3 regions of the Photobacterium sp. Alg240-V54 genome follow, and region 3 is predicted to be linked to each of the others. Evidence: predicted binding sites of a transcription regulator. Region 3 holds the regulator's gene; each other region holds the start of a gene.

Region 1 (4,170 bases), on a different contig from region 3:
CAACCATCACACCACGGTAATCAAAACGCGGCGCATCGGTTACTTCTAGCGTAGGAATGCTATTTTTAGCACCAGTGCTCATTAGCGAGATAAGTGACTGCATACCATAGAATGCACCTTGGTCATCAAAACCAATAACCGTTGCACCTGTTGGTGTTACATCTAGCTTGTAAGCGCCAGTGATTTGTTGATCTTTAGCAAATGAACCAGGTAATAGGCTCACTTTTACTGGGTATTGACCTTTAGTGTTCACACCTAATACGTCAAGACGCTCATTCACCGCAGCCATCATATCAGCAGGTAGTGTGAAGTTGCTGATTTTAATACCGTTATCTAGTGAAACAGTATTACCTGTTAGCTTAGTGCTTAATGGCGTAGGAACAATCGTTGCTGCCACTTCTTCTGTTGCTAACACATTAATATCTTGGTTTTTTTCAAAACGTGTTGCTGCAGTTGCAAGCACGTTATTATCGGCTTTAACACGCTTGAATTGATCACCTTTAAGCGGCACTAGGTAATCAGCAGGATTTGCTGTATCTGTGCTCTTAATGGTTTGTGGTGCGGCATCGCCAGACGTTACATATGCACGTGGCATATAATCGTTTTCAAATAGCGTCCAGTACTCACCGATGTAAGGAATAACAACCTTCTCACCTTCTGCAAAACCATCAAACTTTTCAGTTGGTTCTAGCGTATGAAGGTCACCTGTTACGTGGGTAACTTTAAATTGGTCGTTTTGTACTTCAAGGATTTGACGAATGCTGCTGAAGTAAATTTTCCAGTCAGTACCTGTCACTGCTGGACCATTATTTTCCAGCGTCAAATTAATTAGATCACAAGATGCCCACTCTGCGCCTAGCGTCTTACATTGTAGGCCTTCTTCTGCACCGTGCTGAGTAACGATTTCATAAGTAACATCAAGGTTATTTGCTAATTTTTTAACAACCTTTTCATCATCATTTCCTTGTGTTGCACAACCAGTTACTGCTAGTGCAATGAAAGATGCTAACGCCGTAAGTTTAATAGTCATGAAATATTCCTTTCTCCCGATATCCCTTTAAAATGAAGGGAAAATCTATATAGAGCCCAAAAGTTGGGTACTCAAAATGCCGGTCTTGATATCTTACAACTAAAATATCAGGACCGGTCTAATTAAAAGTGTTGCGGTATTTCGTGTGTCGCTTAATTACTTAAGAATTTAAGTAATTATGGAAGTTTTACTGCTGATAGGTCTTCTGATGCTGGAATTTTTTTCATTTCGCCAGCAACGATTTCAGCTAGAGGGCCAAGGATAACTTGTAGGTTATTTGTACCTAATTTAACCACACCCATTGCACCTAGTGCTTTTAATGTCTTTTCATTCGCAAGGCTACTGTCTTTTAGAGTAAGACGTAGACGCGTAATACAAGCATCAATGTTTTCTAGGTTACCGTGACCACCAAGCGCTTTTAAGTATTGCTTCGCTAGTTCACCCGTTTCAGCAGAACCTTTAGCTGATGATGTTTCTTCTTCGTCGTCTTCACGGCCAGGCGTTTTAAGATTGAACTTAACAATCGCAAAGCGGAAGATTCCGTAGTAGATACCAAAGAATACGATACCTTGAAGAATCAACATGTACCAGTTCACTGCTAGTGGGTTACGTGCAGACAATACCATGTCAACAAGACCTGCAGAGAAGCCGAAGCCTGACATCCAGTGCATTGAAGCTGCAATGTATACTGAGATACCTGCTAATGCTGCGTGGATAACATACAGTGGCGGAGCTAGGAACATGAATGCGAATTCTAGCGGCTCAGTAACACCGGTGAAGAATGATGCAAAACCAGCAGCAATTAATAATGACGCTGTACGCTCTTTATTCTTAAGTTTAGCTGTGTGGTACATCGCTAACGCTGCACCTGGTAGACCAAACATCATTACAGGGTAGAAACCAGCTTGGTACATACCTGTTACGCCAGGAACACCTTGACCACTTAGGAAGTTAGGAATGTCGTTAATACCTGCAACGTCAAACCAGAATACTGAGTTCAGTGCGTGGTGTAGACCAACAGGAATCAATAGACGGTTGAAGAATGCATAGATACCAGCACCTGCAGCGCCTAGACCTTGAATACTTTCACCAAAGCTAACTAAACCGTTGTAAACAAGTGGCCATACGAACAGTAATACTGCCGCAATACCAATACCTGCAACAGAGGTTAGAATTGGAATTAAACGCTTACCACTGAAGAATGCTAATGTCTTATGCAATTCAACATTTGAGAAGCGGTTGTAGATTTCAGCAGATACGATACCAACCAAGATACCAACAAACTGGTTATTAATCTTCGCAAAAGCAACTGGAACAGCACTTGCGTCGATACCTTGAATCATTGCCACTGTTGCTGGCGATAGCAATGTAGTTACTACTGTGTAACCTACAAAACCTGCCAGTGCAGCTGCACCGTCTTTATCTTTAGACATGCCGTATGCAACACCAATTGCAAACAATACTGACATGTTGTCGATAATTGAAGAGCCCGCTTTAATTAAGAATGCTGCAATTGCAGAGTTAGCACCCCAACCTGACGGATCAACCCAATAGCCGATACCCATTAAAATCGCCGCTGCAGGAAGTACTGCAACTGGCACCATTAGTGCTTTACCTACTTTTTGAAAATATCCAAGAATATTCACCCTTAGTTCCCCCTATGGTTTTCTTAGATGCGATAGTGATAGCTTTTTTTTGCCATCGCTTTTTTGTCCTTTGCAGTTTATGAATTTTATTTCGCTCCGCAAATTAAAACATCATCATTTGTGATCTTAATCACCGACCGAGGTTAGAACTGAGTGATTTTGCTAGCTCGATCATAAAACTTATTTTATCATTCGAAACAAAGGCGCTATGCCGCTCAGATTTTTCCTGTTTTAACTATCTTCAAAGAGGTGTCAACGTGAGACTAATCCCGCTTAATAACGCTCAAGATGTTGGTCTATGGTCTGCTCGCTACATTGCAGATCGTATCAATAAGTTCCAACCAACAGCAGAACGTCCATTTGTATTAGGTCTACCGACTGGTGGTACACCTCTAGCAACTTACAAGCGTCTTATCGAGCTATACCAAGCTGGTGAAGTAAGCTTTAAGCATGTTGTTACTTTCAACATGGATGAATATGTTGGCATGGCTGCTGATCATCCAGAGTCATACCGTAACTTCATGTATAACAACTTCTTCAACCATGTTGATATGCAAGAACAAAACATTAACCTGCTTGACGGTAATACCACAGATCACCAAGCAGAATGCCAACGTTATGAAGATAAAATCAAAACCTATGGCCGCATTAACTTGTTTATGGGCGGTGTGGGTAACGATGGTCATATCGCATTCAACGAGCCAGCATCATCATTAGCTTCTCGTACTCGTATCAAGACGCTAACTCATGAAACACGTATTGCAAATTCACGTTTCTTTGACGGCGACATCAACCAAGTACCTAAGTACTCATTAACAATTGGTGTTGGTACGTTATTAGATTCTGAAGAAGTAATGATTCTGATCACAGGTCACAACAAAGCACAGGCACTACAAGCTGCTGTTGAAGGTTGTGTTAACCACCTATGGACAGTTTCTGCACTTCAGCTTCATCCAAAATCAATGATCATCTGTGATGAACCATCAACTCAAGAACTTAAAGTGAAAACAGTTAAGTACTTCCAAGAGTTAGAAGCAGAGAACATTACACACATCTAATCCTCATAAAGGATAATTCATGTACGCGCTAGTAAACTGTCGAGTATTCACAGGTAGCGATGTGCTGAATAACCACGCCGTCATTATTGACGGCGTGAATATTCACGCAGTAATTCCTGAAAACGACATAAAAAATGATATAGAAACAATTGATTTACAAGGTGCAAACCTAACCCCTGGCTTTATTGATTTACAACTCAATGGCTGTGGTGGCGTGATGTTCAACAACGACATAACCCCTGCCACCATCGATACCATGCACCGCACCAACCTCAAATTCGGTTGTACCAGCTTTCTGCCAACACTCATCACTTCTGCTGATGAAGACATGAAGCAAGCCATTCAAGCCCAACGCACTTACCAACAACAATACCAACATCAATCACTAGGCATTCACTTTGAAGGCCCTTACATCAACGTATTGAAAAAAGGTATT
Region 2 (4,170 bases), on a different contig from region 3:
TTATGACAGGCTTTTTTATTATTAATAAGAACCGCAATTTGATGATTATCGTTATTAGGTCAACACTTAATGCTATCGAATGATGTTGTGTTTGAGGCGTTTACAGGCAGGTGGAATAATGACGACGAAAACAGCAGCAAAGTGTTATCGCTTTGAAGGTATTGATTTCATTCCTGAAAATAGGCTCCTTCGCTGGCATGATAATCAACAAACCCTATTAACTGATGACGAATCGCGCTTTTTAGCTTCATTGTGTTATCTCGCGGGCGAAGTGGTTAGCACCGAATCAATATACCGTTATACCTTTACCTACCCCAATGCCTATGAAGAAAGCGGCGATCACCAATACGATCTCAATATTTTATTACTATCACTGTCAAAAAAATTACTCCGCAACGGAAAAATGGCCATTCCTATTTATATAATTCCAAGCTATGGCTTTCGCGTATCGTTACCAAATACCACCGCTGTCCGCAGAGAAACACCAGCCTTAAAATCCACTTCTCCTTGGCCAATCATCAACAATAAAAAGCAAAAAAAACCTTTACATCAAGCAATTAACATAAAATACACTATCATTACAACAGTTGTGATAATTAGTTTTATACTACTGGTTGGCTGGTGGATTATGACAACTCAATAACATTGATGGTTGTTTTATAAACCAAAACAAATATAGTTCATTAATCGTAAAAAATTAGTGTGACAATCATCATGTTTATTTGTATGATAAATTAAATATTTTAGAGTTGTAATCTCCATGAATTATATACGCTCATTTGCTATCGTTATGATTTGTTTCTTTTTAGGACAAGCCATTCAACACTATTCTGGATTACCAGTTCCAGGCAGTATCATCGGTTTATTTATCCTCTTTTTCAGCCTTGTCACTGGCATTTGCCGTGCTGAGTGGGTGGAAAGTACCTGTAATTTATTAATTAAACACATGGCATTGTTATTTGTGCCTGTGGGTGTGGGTTTAATGAATTACTTAGGGGTAATTGAAAACAATGCGGCAATCATTTTTGCCAGCACCCTTGGAAGCACCATTATAGTATTAATAGTGATTGGCTTGGCGGTACACCATAAGGAAAAAGACTCATGATCTGGTTAGTGGCAACCTTAGTGTGCTTCTATTCTGCACGCTATCTAGCAATGAAAATAAAAAGCCCTTTTTTTAACCCCCTTTTAATCACGCTTATTGTGATGATCGTCGCGCTGAAGTGGCTAGCAGTGCCTTACCAAACTTATTTTGCCCAAAATGAAGTGATTAACTATTTATTGGGCCCTGCGGTTGTAGCATTGGCGTTTCCGCTATACCAACAAATTGGTTTAATTCGCAGTAAGTGGAAAACAATTTTGACCTCATGTTTTGTCGGTAGCGTATTATCGATGACATTTGGTACTGCAATTGCATTTTCTATGGGTGCTGATGCGCAACTAGCTGCGAGTATTTTACCGAAATCGATCACAACTCCACTGGCGATGGCGGCTTCTCAACAAATTGGCGGTATTCCAGCAATTACTTCTGCGATGGTCATTATTGTCGGCTTATTTGGCGCGGTTTTAGGCTACCCAATCATGAAACTGTTTCGCGTTAAGCATCCTTTAGCAAAAGGCTTATCGATTGGTACGGTTTCACACGCCTTAGGCACAGCAAAAGCGGTGGAAGAAAACTATCAAGAAGGGGCATTTAGCTCATTAGCGTTGGTGATTTGCGGTATTATGACAACTTTATTAGCACCGGTGATGTTCCCATTGTTATTGCGCTTGTTTGGTCATGCTTGATCGCAAATCTTGCAATCACCCTGCAACTGAGCACAAATTGATCAATGTGATTGATTTTCGCTAAGCTATTGAAATATTGCATTGTTGATTGCAATAACAAGTGTGACGCCTCTCTCACAAATGTAATAGGTGTAATGGCAAAACCAACAATGTGATCAAGATCACTTCCAATGGAATATGATTCACATAGAATGTTTTGCCATCAACAATGAAGGAGTAACACCCAATGCACGCACGTGTTATAAAAGCATTAAGCTTATTACCTGCTGAATTGGCGTCAGCGTTAAAGCCTATTATTGAAGCTTCAGATTTCGATTCCACAATTAGTCCTGAGCAATTCGAACTTTTATTATCAACGACTCAAATGACTGATACTGAACTTCGCTTGGCTCTCCTTCCTATTGCTGCTTCTTATGCTGTTGTCCCTATTTCTAATTTCTATGTTGGCGCGATAGTGCGTGGTACATCTGGTCGCTTATACTTTGGTGCCAACATGGAATTTGAAAACGCGAGTATGGGTTGTACTATTCATGCCGAGCAGTCAGCCATTAGCCATGCATGGATCAAGGGCGAAGTAGGCATTAAAGATGTCACTATCAATTACAGCCCATGTGGTCACTGTCGTCAGTTTATGAATGAATTAACTTCAGCTAACGATATGATCATTCAGTTGCCACAACGTGAACCAATGACATTACAGCAATATTTACCAGATTCATTTGGCCCACTTGATTTAGGCATTAAAGATGGCTTATTAAGTGACATTGATAACGGTATTAATATCGAAGAAGATGCAGCATTGGTTGTTACTGCTTGTAAAGCGGCCAACCGTTCACATGCGCCATATTCTAAAAACTTCAGTGGCGTAGCATTAAAAGCTCAAGACGGTCGTGTGTTTGAAGGTATGTATGCAGAAAACGCAGCATTTAACCCAAGCCTGCCACCGCTGCAAGTTGCATTGATTAATATGAACATGTCTAACTACCCGCTTTCTGAAATTGTCGAAGCGGCTTTAGTCGAAAGTGCTGAAAGCAAAATAAGCCAGCTTGCGCGTACTCAAGCATTATTGGAAGCACTGAACCCTGATATGCAATTAACCTATGTTGCTTATTAAGCTGACAATTGTTTAAAAAACACTTAAAAACCGCCTTCGTGGCGGTTTTTTGTTAGCTAAACTTGAACAATGTTGGCTATCAAACATCAAAAGCGTATCATCTTGCCACCTTATTATTAGAAGCCAATGACAATGTCTCAAACACACAATCCTTTGCAAGGCGCAGCATGGATGCTCACAGCTGGACTCGCGTTTGCTATCGTGAACAGTTTAGCTCAGTACCTTAGTATCAAAATGGGTGTTCCTTCAACCTCTGTTGCTTTGATCCAATATTTCATTGCGCTGATCGCGATGCTGCCGTGGCTACGTACTCTCGGTATTCGCCAATCGCTTAGAACAAATCACTTTTGGTTACACTGTTTACGGGTGTTTTTTGCGGTTATTGGCATTCAATTATGGCTATGGGCCTTGGCCTATCCGGTACCTATTTGGCAAGGTATTGCGTTGCTGATGATTTCACCGCTATTTGCCACTATTGGTTCTGGGCTAATTCTTAAAGAAACCGTAGGTAAAGCACGCTGGTTTGCGACTCTAGCTGGATTTGCTGGTGCGATGATCATTCTTGAGCCATGGTCGGAAGATTTTAATATCGCAACCTTATTGCCTGTTGGGGCGGCATTGTTCTGGGCGGCTTATTCTTTGATGGTGAAAAAGCAATCGAGTCATGAATCTCCAACCACTATCGTGATGTACCTGCTTATTTTAATGACGCCGTTTAACCTTCTGTTAGCTGCCCCTGATTTTACGATGCCAACCGTGAGCTTTAGCTGGTGGCTGCTCATTCTAGCAGGCCTACTAACAGGTTTAGCACAATGGGCGATTGCAAAAGCTTATGCCGTGGCTGATGCTTCGTTTGTACAACCATTTGACCATGCCAAATTACCGCTAAACGTATTAGGTGGCTGGTTGGTGTTTGGCTGGGCGCCTCCTGGTCGGCTCTGGCTAGGCGCAGCGATAATTATTCTCTCGGTCGCCTTTATTACCCACTGGGAAAATCGCAAAAAATAACCTTTTTAAAACCGCTTATAATAAGCGGTTTTTTTATTCATTTTTTTATTCATTTTTTTATTCAGAGCGATGCTCAAGTCTTAACCAGATCAAAAAGCAAACGATTGCGCAAACATAAAAATAAGGTATTATTGGTTTCAGATTTCACCTTTAATGATTAATCGTAAGGAATATCAATGTTTGGTACAGCTACTTGTTCTGATGCAACCCGTGTATTACTGCTTGGCTCTGGTGAGTTAGGTAAAGAAGTTGCTATTGAG
Region 3 (4,170 bases):
GTTTATGGCACGACTATAGTCAACGGTTATGTCCATCAGCAGTGCAAATACAGCGCTTATTAACCGAAGATGCGGCGTTGTTAAATGATCATATTGCACTGCGCAGTTTTGGCGTACCTAAGTGTAGTTTAGCGGTTGTCGCCGCGCCGTTTATTGCTTTTGGCTACCAGCCGCAAGCGAAATACCATTTTGAGACGAAAAAACTGTACGCTGAATATTTCATGCATCCTGATCCTCAATTACCCAAAGTCTTTATTAGTGAATTACAGTTAGGCAGTTGTTCGGCAGAGTTACAACTTATGGTGCGTAGTCTGTTAGATCAAGTCGATGATGACTATTTTCGCAACCCTGATTTTGTTTATGGTGGGCGTCCATGGCAATTGGATTTTACAAGCTATCAATTCTTAGCCGCTGAAAGTGAGTATGCTGCTTGGGTTGCAGCGCATGGCTTTGGCGCTAATCATTTTACGGTCAGTATCAATCAACTTGAGCAATTTACCGATTTAGAACAGATTAATCACTTATTACGTCATAACCAGTTTGTGATTAATCAGGCTGGTGGTGAAATTAAAGGTGATGCAACAGTAATGTTAGAGCAATCAGCAACCATGGCGGATGAGGTTGGAGTGAGCTTTAGAGATGGGGTTCATTCCATCCCTGGTGGATTTTACGAATTCGCTAAACGCTACCCACAACCCAATGGTGAATTGTATAGCGGCTTTGTAACGGCGTCGGCGGATAAAATCTTTGAGAGTACCAATAGCTAGCTAGGTGTTGGTGGTGAAAGAGCTGCGATAATAAAACAGCACTTAGGCAAGTGCTGCTTAAGTGATCAGTTATCTAGCGGTGAAGCCCAAACGCCAGATTCATCAGCAGGGCAGCGACGTAATCCCGTTTGTTGCTCAAGGTAGCAGCGGCTATCGCTAAACCCTGTCATTTCAATGGTTGTTGGCTGACCCGTTAACACGCCGGGTACGGTGGTGTAACTGTTAGCTGAAAAGCGTTCAATATCCATATTGACCATCATTGATTGTTAAATCCATTTGTGATCGAAATGTAGCATGAATGAATGCGATTACAAATGAAAATTTAACAGAAATATTAACGTCATCAATGATTGCTTTTCGATGTTGGTAGATAAACGCTAAGATCAAAAAAACCGCAGGTATCAGCTGCGGTTTCATTGAGGATAACGGCGATACTAAATAATTAGCGTGTACCGTAAACCACAATTGTTTTGCCGTGAGCAGAAATAAGATTTTGCTCTTCCAGCATTTTCAATATACGACCCACTGTTTCGCGAGAGCAACCTACGATCTGGCCAATTTCTTGACGGGTGATCTTAATTTGCATGCCATCAGGGTGTGTCATTGCATCCGGTTGTTTTGCCAGATTAAGTAGTGTCTGTGCAATACGACCAGTCACATCAAGGAATGCAAGGTCACCTACTTTTTGGCTTGTCACTTGTAAGCGGCATGCCATTTGAGCAGATAGACGCATTAGAATATCTGGGTTAACTTGAATTAACTGACGGAATTTCTTAAATGAAATTTCTGCAACTTCACAAGGGCTTTTAGCACGAACCCAAGCTGTACGTTCTTGGTCTTCTTCGAACAAGCCGAGTTCACCAATAAAGTCACCCTGGTTTAGGTAAGAAAGGATCATCTCCTTACCTTCTTCATCCTTGATTAATACAGCAACAGAACCCTTCACGATGTAATACAAAGTTTCTGCTTTTTCACCTGCGTGAATTAACGTGCTCTTTGATGGATATTTGTGAATGTGACAATGGGAAAGAAACCACTCTAAAGTTGGATCTGTCTGCGGTTTACCTGGAACCATATTACTAACTTCCTCTGCATGTGTTGCCCAACAATATGTTCTGTGACGATAACTCAACAAAACTTTTTGATGGTAGGGTTATTCACTCAGCTGCTGGGCTGCAAGCTAACTTGAACTTAGTAAGAGTGTATCCTTTTTTTTAGGTTTTTTCTTGATATTGATCTAGCTGATTCACTCATTTATGAGAGATAAGTGTGCACGTGATCACATCGTTGTGAGTTAGTTACCAATAGCATAGTTTGAAGATGGATTTATTGGCTAATTGTGCCTATTTGAATACGCAACGAAATTAATATTAAACACCACAAATAACGTTTACATTGATGGTATTATCAACAAAAATAGGGCTAAAATCTAAATAATATAGCTAAAGGAGATAAAAATGCAGTCACGCGTAAAATGGGTTGAAAATATGACTTTTGTCGGTCAGTCATCATCAGGACATAGTATTGTCCTAGATGGTAATGGTGGTGATAAAGCGCCGAGCCCAATGGAATTAGTGTTAATGGCTGCGGGTGGGTGTAGCTCGGTTGATGTGGTGAGTGGGTTACAGGATCTACAGCAGCAGATTACAGGTTGTGAAGTACAAATTTCAGCAGAACGTCGTGAGCAAGCGCCACGATTGTTTACTGCAGCTAAGTTACATTTTGTGGTGACAGGTCATGATTTAAATGATGACAAAGTGAGTCAAGTAGTTGCTGATTCTCTCGAAAAATATTGTTCAGTATGTTTAATGCTGGGTAAAGGCGTCGAACTTAGTCATAGCTATGAAATTGTTATGGCATAACGCTATTTTCATTAACGGTTGCTGATAACAGCGACCGTTAATTAATACCAAGTTCAACCACTAGGCGATTTTGCCGTTTTCAATTAATTGCTCTAGTAATGGCCGCATAATTAATTCCATCGCAAAACTCATTTTTCCGCCAGGAACAACCAGCGTGTTATGGCGCGACATAAATGACCCTTGGATCATGGAGAGTAAATATGGGAAATCAACGTCTTTCAAACCGCGAAAACGGATCACCACAAAGCTTTCATCTAAACTTGGAATGCCTTTAGCACTGACAGGGTTGGAGGTATCAACGGTAGGCACCCGTTGAAAGTTAATATGAGTACGAGAAAACTGCGGGGTGATGTAATTAAGATAATCATCCATTGAGCGGACAATTGATTCCATTACTGCTTCACGAGAATGACCGCGATCGCGAGTATCTCTAATAATTTTCTGAATCCATTCTAAGTTAACAATGGGTACCATTCCAATGAGTAAATCAACATGCTGAGCGACATTAATATCGCCGTCGACGACACCACCATGTAGACCTTCATAAAATAATACATCAGTATTTTCAGCGAGCTGTTGCCACGGAGTGAACGTACCGGGCATTTGATTATAAGGCACCGCTTCATCAAAGGTGTGTAAGTAACGCCGAAACTTACCGCTGCCATCTTGAGAATATTGTTTGAAAAAGTGAGCTAATTGTTCAAAATCATTAGCTTCTGCGCCGAAATAGCTGATATGACGACCTTGCTCTTTAGCTTTACGAATTTCACAGTCCATTTCTGGACGTGTAAAACGGTGGAAGCTATCACCCTCTAGCCATGCAGCGTTAATGTCCATCATATTAAACATTTTACGAAAGGCTTCAGATGTAGTGGTTGTTCCTGCACCTGATGAACCAGTGACTGCAATAATAGGGTGTTTTACCGACATAATTCACCTTGTTGTGATTACTAGATGTTAAGAATAAAAACAGCACAGCAATGAATGTTACTACAAGTTTACATAAATGTCGGTTTTGAGTGATAAAAGTGCTAGCAAGGGCCGACTTTTATGATGAATAAATAGTGCGGCTTTTTACATTTGGTTGCGAAGTTTAATGTCGACCGATTCATGTAATTCAGAGAAAACAATCACCGCATCACCGGCTTGTAGTTGACGTCGAACATAAGCCACCTTATCGCTAAGGCTGATTTCTACTTCACCGTAATCGGTGCCTTCACGTAAAATAAATTGCTCAATAAGGTTGGTCAGTGTTTCTGGAGCTATGTCTTGCCAAGGAATAATCATTACAGCTTCTTAAATGACTAATAAAACAATAGTCGCAGTATATTCTTAAAATAGACTGAAAAGAAACGGGGTCATTATTGGTTGTGCTCAAGGGTTATGGTTGTAATTGGTGATGAAACCATTCCGGCACTGTGTGTTCAAGCCAAAAGGTCGGTTTTAAAATAGAGCCACTGACAAAACCAACATGGCCGCCTTGTTGATATAAGTTGTAGTCAATATTACTCGGTAAAGGCTGTGAAGGGATCACCGATGCA

The links. The regulator CRP, encoded in region 3, controls carbon source genes, mostly activating them, when cyclic AMP is high. The targets are predictions, from matches to a motif close to TGTGANNNNNNTCACA.
Region 1: nagE (N-acetylglucosamine-specific PTS transporter subunit IIBC) is a predicted target of CRP. The motif match lies at 2,796-2,811, and genes of this name have one in related genera.
Region 2: cdd (cytidine deaminase) is a predicted target of CRP. The motif match lies at 1,890-1,905, and genes of this name have one in related genera.

What each region holds. Positions count from the first base shown of each region.
Region 1 is NZ_UNRL01000002.1:332,802-336,971, reverse strand. It holds gene G6R09_RS07025 (beta-N-acetylhexosaminidase) at 1-1,030, opposite strand, end outside; gene nagE (N-acetylglucosamine-specific PTS transporter subunit IIBC) at 1,207-2,676, opposite strand; gene nagB (glucosamine-6-phosphate deaminase) at 2,934-3,734, shown strand; gene nagA (N-acetylglucosamine-6-phosphate deacetylase) at 3,754-4,170, shown strand, end outside.
Region 2 is NZ_UNRL01000004.1:298,402-302,571, reverse strand. It holds gene G6R09_RS13100 (hypothetical protein) at 119-643, shown strand; gene G6R09_RS13095 (CidA/LrgA family protein) at 761-1,105, shown strand; gene G6R09_RS13090 (CidB/LrgB family autolysis modulator) at 1,102-1,788, shown strand; gene cdd (cytidine deaminase) at 2,015-2,902, shown strand; gene G6R09_RS13080 (DMT family transporter) at 3,035-3,910, shown strand; gene purT (formate-dependent phosphoribosylglycinamide formyltransferase) at 4,087-4,170, shown strand, end outside.
Region 3 is NZ_UNRL01000005.1:195,376-199,545, forward strand. It holds gene G6R09_RS14380 (DUF1338 domain-containing protein) at 1-767, shown strand, start outside; gene G6R09_RS14385 (hypothetical protein) at 833-1,027, opposite strand; gene crp (cAMP-activated global transcriptional regulator CRP) at 1,210-1,842, opposite strand; gene G6R09_RS14395 (OsmC family protein) at 2,225-2,629, shown strand; gene G6R09_RS14400 (phosphoribulokinase) at 2,690-3,559, opposite strand; gene G6R09_RS14405 (YheU family protein) at 3,704-3,916, opposite strand; gene G6R09_RS14410 (hydrolase) at 4,011-4,170, opposite strand, start outside.